DNA from 3 places in the Peribacillus sp. NPDC094092 genome. Region 3 is predicted to be linked to each of the others. Evidence: riboswitches for the same ligand, from Rfam matches in the RefSeq annotation. Region 3 holds a riboswitch; each other region holds the start of a gene.
The links. A riboswitch is a leader RNA that binds a small molecule or an ion and turns the genes downstream of it on or off. The one in region 3 is predicted to bind S-adenosylmethionine.

Region 1 (2,267 bases), on a different contig from region 3:
GATGGGAAGGCCGCGGAATTGGCCTTGAGAAACAAGCTGGAAGATAGGGTGACGGATGATATACTTGTGAAGAAAATGGATGAGGATGATGATAACTGCAAGTGAAAAGGGGACGTGCTGGTGACCGTTCTTTTTTGTTTGCCTTCGGCTTTAGGATGAATGTCTTTGACGCTTTTTATAAACCTAATCGGCACGGTTATTTGGATGCCGATTAGGTTGTTCGAATGGATCATTCCCATACTTCTTTTGCTATATCAACGACGAATTTCAGCTTTTCCCATTGCTGTTCTTCGGTCAGCTTGTTGCCGTGATGGGTGGAGGCGAAGCCGCATTGCGGGCTTAAGCATAACTGTTCAAGAGGAACGAAGTGCGAGGCTTCTTTAATGCGTGCCTTGACAGCCTCCTTGTCTTCGATTTCTCCATTTTTTGAGGTGACGACACCCAGTACGACCCGTGCACCGCCATTTGGAATGTATTCCAATGGTTTGAAATCCCCTGAGCGTTGATCATCATATTCCAAGAAAAATCCATCCACTTTTTCTTTTGCCAATAAAGTTGGGGCGATACGGGCATAGCTTCCTTCAAACGCCCAAGTCGACTGGTAGTTACCACGACATAGGTGTGTAGTGACGACAAGGTCTTCTGGCTTGCCTTCCAATGCTCCATTAATTACGCGAAGTGCAAGATCGATTAACTGCTCCCTCGAATATTTTCCATCTTTGAATTGGAAATCTGGAGCTGAAAGTCTGGCAATATATACATCATCCAATTGAAGATAACGCACACCTGCTTCATAAAAAGCCTTCAAAGCATGCTGATACGCTTTGATGATATCATTTGCATAGTCTTCAATATCAGGGTAGATGTCTTCATTATGAATGCCTACAGCAAATAATTGATTCGGACTGGGAATGGTTTGCTTAGCAACGGCGCGTCCGTTCACGATTTTGTTCAATTCAATGAAATCACGAATGAAGGGATGTTCAGGATTGAATGAAACCTTCCCGGTATTGCGAACGTTATATCTCTCTGTTTCCACACCATCGAATGTGAGTCCTTTTTCCGTCACATATCCCTCGATGCCATGTAAATGTTCGAGGAAGTCAAAGTGCCACCATGTTCGTCTGAACTCACCATCCGTCACGGCCTCCAATCCAACTTCAATTTGTTTTTCGACAATCCGATTGATTTCTTCGGTTTCAACTTCACGAAGCCGCTCTGCTGAAATGGTACCTTCCTTAAATTGCTTTCTGGCAATATGTAAACGTTCAGGCCTTAATAAACTTCCAACGTGATCGGCCCTGAAAGGTGCTTTCGTTAAAGTGATTGACATGTTGCATTCCCTTCTTTCCTTTTAAAAATAAGAATGTTTTCGCATACTTTGTTGCTATTTACCAAGTAGTGAGGTGTGGTTGATTTCCCCTCCAGATGCTCGCTTTCCGCGGGGCGGGCGGTGGGCCTCCTCGGCGTAAACGCCTGTGGGGTCTCACCTGCCCCGCTGCTCCCGCAGGAGTCTCGCACTTCCGCTCCAATCAACCTTAAATCGTTTCATTTTAAAAACAACAATCTTTACGAAAAGAGCCAAAAATAAAAAACCTCTTCTTAAAAATAAGAAGAGGTGTTGGCAGCAAAGCGATATACTCTTCTTATCTTCAAGCTTTTACACTCCTGGAATTAGCACAGTACATGATCAGTCTGTTGCTGAGGCATCAAAGGGCCAGTCCCTCCGCCTCTCTGGATAAGAGTTGTCTATTAAATTAATTATGACTATACAGGTAGTTTTTATAAAGGTCAAGGGCTGAAGGTGGAAGATTTTGAATATACCGATTATTGAGTTGTGTTACTTCATCAGGGAACCCGGCATATGCTATAACCGGAGATTCATATGAGCGGCAGGAGGGGAATGCAAGGATGAGTACATTCAGTCCATTCAAAAATGGCTTACCGATAACGGTAACGGAAGCCATGATAGAGCAAATCTTAAGAACGAAATCATATGGTCAGGATATTAAAGTCGAGATTACGCCAAAGCATATAGTGCTTTCCGGAACGATGGAAGTGAAAAAAATGATGTTCAAGAAAAACGTAGCCTTCCGGATTACATTTAAACCGGTTCATGTGGAAAGAAGGACGATTTTATTTGAATTAGTGGAAATGGAACCAATTGACAGGAATTTTATCAACCAAAGGATATTTAACAGACCGCCATTTTTTGAATTTGAAAAAAGAACGATCAAAATGAATGTTAATGCTTGGAACATCGTGAG
Region 2 (2,267 bases), on a different contig from region 3:
TCACCTTCATGTGTCAACGTTACTTCTTCACCTATAGTAAGGGTTGCTGCAGTTTCTTCAGTCAAAGGCAACGTAATCGGGATGCTCCATACATGCCCGCTGCTAAGCCTCATATCCTTGACCACTGCCTCATAGTCACTTTTTGTAAAGAATCCTTTAATCGGACTGTAGGCACCAGTGCCTATCAATTCAAGATCACTTAAAGCAATTTCATCGATTTCGATTGATTTTGTTATTTTACTAAAATCATATTTTGGTTCCCAAAGATCGATTAATGTTCCTCCGTGCGGTAAACTGATTGTCATGCTATTTTCCCCCTATGGTTTCTATTTATTTAAGATAAGTGTAATCCGCATTCCGTTTTTTGGGCTCCTTGCCAACGGCCTGAGCGTAAATCATCTGCATTGAATGCAGGTGCTGTACACGTTTTACATCCAATGCTCGGATATCCATTATCATGCAGGATATTATATGGAAGTCCGTTTTTGTGGGCGTAGCGCCAAACATCTTTCCATGTCCAATGTATGAGTGGACATATTTTAACTGACTTGAACTTATTATCCTTATTGATATACTCGGTCTTAGCCCTTGTTTCGGATTGCTCCCTCCGAAGTCCCGAAAGCCATGCTGTTGCCGTTGAAAGCACATCGGTAAGCGGAATGATTTTACGGATGTTACAGCATTTATTGGAATCACTAAGCCATAATTCATCCCCATATTCCTCTGCCTGTTCCTCAAGCGTCAAGGCAGGTTTCTTCATTTCAATCGAAAGCTTTGGATAGCGCTTTTTCACTTGCTCGATCAATTGGTAAGTCTCCTCAAAATGAACATCCGTATCAAGGAAAACAATTTTTGCCGAAGGGTTGACCTTCGCCAATAAATCCGTTAGCACGATGCCTTCGATACCAAAACTGCAAGCATAAATCAGTTTGTTTCCATAATGGTCATTCGCCCATTGCAATACTTCCAAAGCCCCTTTTGTGTCACTGTCTTCAGGAAATGCAGGGAATTCCCCTGTATTGAAATTTTCATAGTTTATTAATCCAGCCAACTTTTGTAGCCCCCTCTAAAAACTTGCTGTATCAGGTTAGAGTAACTGATGATCAATTCCCGTTTTAATCTTCCCCAGTTTATTTGATTCTAGGAAAAAAGAGACGAATCTAACCAATACTCTCTTTATATCAGTTAAACCCGCCTCTAGTTTTTCTAGTCAGCAGATACCTTATTTAATTCTTAATTTTTCATTTCTTTCCATTTGAATGATTTTACCATCCTGGACAATAAGTGTAATGGATCCATATTTCATTGAGTTAAGCATTTCTTGAAGTCGTTCAAATATTTCTTCAAGCTGATTCTCTTTATTCAAACCAGTTCCTCCTTTAAGAAAATCCGCGAATATTTTATTTTCAACGCTGATTAAATGAATTTCTAAGTTTTATATAATTCCATACAACCTTACATTGTTATGGTTTGCTTGCAATTTTTCCAAAAACAAAAATCTTTCCATGATGGAAAGATCCCAAGGTAAATATCATTACCTTATCTTCCAAAATGATCAACATTTTGTTGGAGGTAGCACCTTGCATCCATCATGCAGGTTGCTGGACTTCAAAGGGCCAATTCCCTCCGTCGCTCTGGATAAGTTTTATTATTTTAAATATTAACATATATTTAATCCTTGTCAATGGAGTTTTCTTATAAAATAACTTGGTTTAATATTATGGATGAACTGCTATTTTTATACACACTATTCAATTAATGATTTTTTGTTCATTTAAATACGAAAATAGACTCGTTTTTTTAGATAATGTCTCCAAAAAAATGAGTCTATTTTCATTATTGATGCCTGTAATTACTTTAAAAAACATTTTCTAGAATTCCAGTCCTTTTTTATTAAGGCTTACTTGAAGTCATTAATTTCTTAACTGTATCGCTTCTACAAATTCTTGAACTTGACTCTGGACGCGATCAATTAATTGCGAATCATTAATCGGATTTTCTGAATTCTGTTTATCTATTTCCTTATCAACAAAATAAATGCCCTGCAGCGGCTCGCCTTTCAATATTGAGATCAATGGTTTAAGCGCATAGTCAATCGCCAATAGATGCCTGTTACTTCCACCAATCATGATCGGCAGAACCGGCTTACCCTTAAAGGCACCTTCAGGCAGCAAATCAATCAAGGCTTTTAATACACCTGTATAGGAAGCCTTATAAACCGGTGAACCAATGATGATTCCTCTAGCTGCTTGAATTCGCTCTGAAAG
Region 3 (2,267 bases):
ACTAAGTCAATTTGATATGCATCCATTGTCTGAGGATACCGTGTTAACGACGTACCGGATTTTTGATGAAGATAAAGAGGAACATACCTTAAGGAGTTCAATCTGGAAATGTACGAATGGAAGATGGCAAATGTTTTTTCATCAAGGCACAAAAACGAAAAGGTCCCCTTAAGCCTATTATTCATGAAAAAGAAAAAATAAATATTTTAAATGAGCGTAAGTAAAATGAATTTTGCTTAATCAAAAACTATTTCACTAAAATGATAGGGGCGGATGAAGCTGATTTTTCGTACTATTGATACCGACAAAGATAAAGATATCATCCTTACATTCAGGAAAGATTCCTATGTTGTAAGTTTTGGATCTGAAGATGGTTTCGGAGATGAAAATACATATTTGCAACGGATGAAAGAACGGGTCCGCAAATTTCCGGGCGGACAGGTGATCATTGAAAAGGACCAAGAATCGATTGGACAAATGGAACTTCAAATTCGGGAGTATGAAGGAAAGGAAATCGGCTATGTGAATCTTTTTTATCTTATTCCCGATTACCGCAGTAAAGGCCTTGGCAAGGAATTGGTTCGCTATGCAGAAAACTTTTACAGGCAATTCAATGTCCCGGAATATCATTTAAGGGTTTCTCCGGATAATGGAAGGGCGATTCGTTTATATACGAATTCAGGCATGAAGAAGATAAGCGAAGAAAATGAAAAGTACCCTGTATGGAGAATGAGCAAATCATTAAAAATGAAATAAAGTTATATTGTTATAACTTTAAAAGCGTCATTTCACTATATTATGAAAATGTTTAGTGCGAAAAAAATAGGGTTGACTTTAGAGAAATTTGAATATATAGTGAAGGACATAATTAAATACAACGTTAATTCTTATCAAGAGATGTGGAGGGACTTGGCCCTATGATACCTCGGCAGCGGGTTTTTACTTTTGTAAAAATACTGTGCTAATTCCAACGGACGAAAGTTTGAAAGATAAGAAGGAGCTTTTCTTAGATAATTAATTTAAGAGTTTACTCTTTTTTATGTCTAAAAGAGGCCTCTTCTGTCTGATGACGGAAGAGGCCTCTTTTGTTTATTCAAAATGCAGAAGGTTAATTGGAGAATTGGTTTTCTCAGGTTTACTCGTGAATTCCAAAATTCAGCCCTACCATTATGAAACTTTGCAAAGCTCTTCTCTGGATAATGAATTCGTACAAATAAACAGCATGGGGGGAGATTGAATGATTGAGTTTCAAAATGTCAAAAAGGTTTATCAAACAAAGAAACAGACTGTCGAGGCTTTGAAGGGCATCAATTTGACAGTGGAAAAGGGCGATATATTCGGTGTAGTCGGTTATAGCGGGGCCGGGAAAAGTACGTTGATCAGGTTGGTCAATTTGCTTGAACAGCCATCAGACGGTTCGGTGATTGTCGGGGGCATGGATTTAACCAAATTGAACCCGAAGGAATTGCGGGCAGAAAAGAAAAAGATCGGGATGATCTTTCAGCATTTTAATTTGCTGAACTCAAAGACCGTTTTTGATAATATCGCCATGCCGCTGATTTTATCGGGAACCCCTGGAAAAGAAATCAAAAAGCGGGTAGGCGAGCTGTTGGAGTTCGTTGGCTTATCGAGCAAAGCAAAGAGTTATCCGGAACAATTATCCGGCGGTCAAAAGCAGCGGATCGGCATTGCGAGAGCATTGGCTACCAATCCATCGATCTTATTGTGTGATGAAGCTACATCTGCATTGGATCCACAAACAACGAGCGCCGTTCTCCAGCTCTTAAAGAAAATTAATAAAGAATACAATATTACCATTCTGCTAATCACCCATGAGATGTCAGTCATTCGGGAAATCTGCAATAAGGTAGCGGTCATGGAGGGCGGATGCGTCGTTGAACAAGGTTCGGTTTTCGAAGTGTTTGCGAAGCCGCAAACGGATATTGCAAAAAACTTCGTGAGAACGGTCATACATGACGAAATTCCACAAAGTTTCCTGAAAAGCATAGGGTCCCATATCCCGATAATTTGGAAAATTAATTTTATTGGGACTACTTCGGGTACTCCTTTGCTTTCAACCATCTCGAAGAAATATGATGTTCATTTAAGTGTTTTATCAGCCAATATTTCTGAAATTCAGGAAACGCCTTTCGGGAATTTGATCATCGAAGTGACCGGGAACAAAAATGAGGTGGACAAGGCTTATCAATATATTAAAGATGAGGGGATTCTCGTCCAGGAGGTGCAAATAAATGGGTAATACGTTA

Region 1: it holds a riboswitch for S-adenosylmethionine, as region 3 does, so the genes downstream of both, ACQKNS_RS15750 (5-methyltetrahydropteroyltriglutamate--homocysteine S-methyltransferase) here and ACQKNS_RS09980 (methionine ABC transporter ATP-binding protein) in region 3, are expected to answer to the same signal.
Region 2: it holds a riboswitch for S-adenosylmethionine, as region 3 does, so the genes downstream of both, ACQKNS_RS18965 (YezD family protein) here and ACQKNS_RS09980 (methionine ABC transporter ATP-binding protein) in region 3, are expected to answer to the same signal.

Annotation. Positions count from the first base shown of each region.
Region 1 covers NZ_JBNNUC010000003.1:23,575-25,841, reverse strand. The annotation lists gene ACQKNS_RS15755 (hypothetical protein) at 1-105, shown strand, start outside; gene ACQKNS_RS15750 (5-methyltetrahydropteroyltriglutamate--homocysteine S-methyltransferase) at 230-1,333, opposite strand; SAM riboswitch class I at 1,644-1,745, opposite strand; gene ACQKNS_RS15745 (hypothetical protein) at 1,912-2,267, shown strand, end outside.
Region 2 covers NZ_JBNNUC010000004.1:97,333-99,599, forward strand. The annotation lists gene sat (sulfate adenylyltransferase) at 1-305, opposite strand, end outside; gene ACQKNS_RS18960 (phosphoadenylyl-sulfate reductase) at 335-1,039, opposite strand; gene ACQKNS_RS18965 (YezD family protein) at 1,223-1,366, opposite strand; SAM riboswitch class I at 1,537-1,645, opposite strand; gene ssuE (NADPH-dependent FMN reductase) at 1,914-2,267, opposite strand, start outside.
Region 3 covers NZ_JBNNUC010000002.1:213,479-215,745, forward strand. The annotation lists gene ACQKNS_RS09970 (DUF4440 domain-containing protein) at 1-172, shown strand, start outside; gene ACQKNS_RS09975 (GNAT family N-acetyltransferase) at 274-756, shown strand; SAM riboswitch class I at 885-996, shown strand; gene ACQKNS_RS09980 (methionine ABC transporter ATP-binding protein) at 1,238-2,260, shown strand.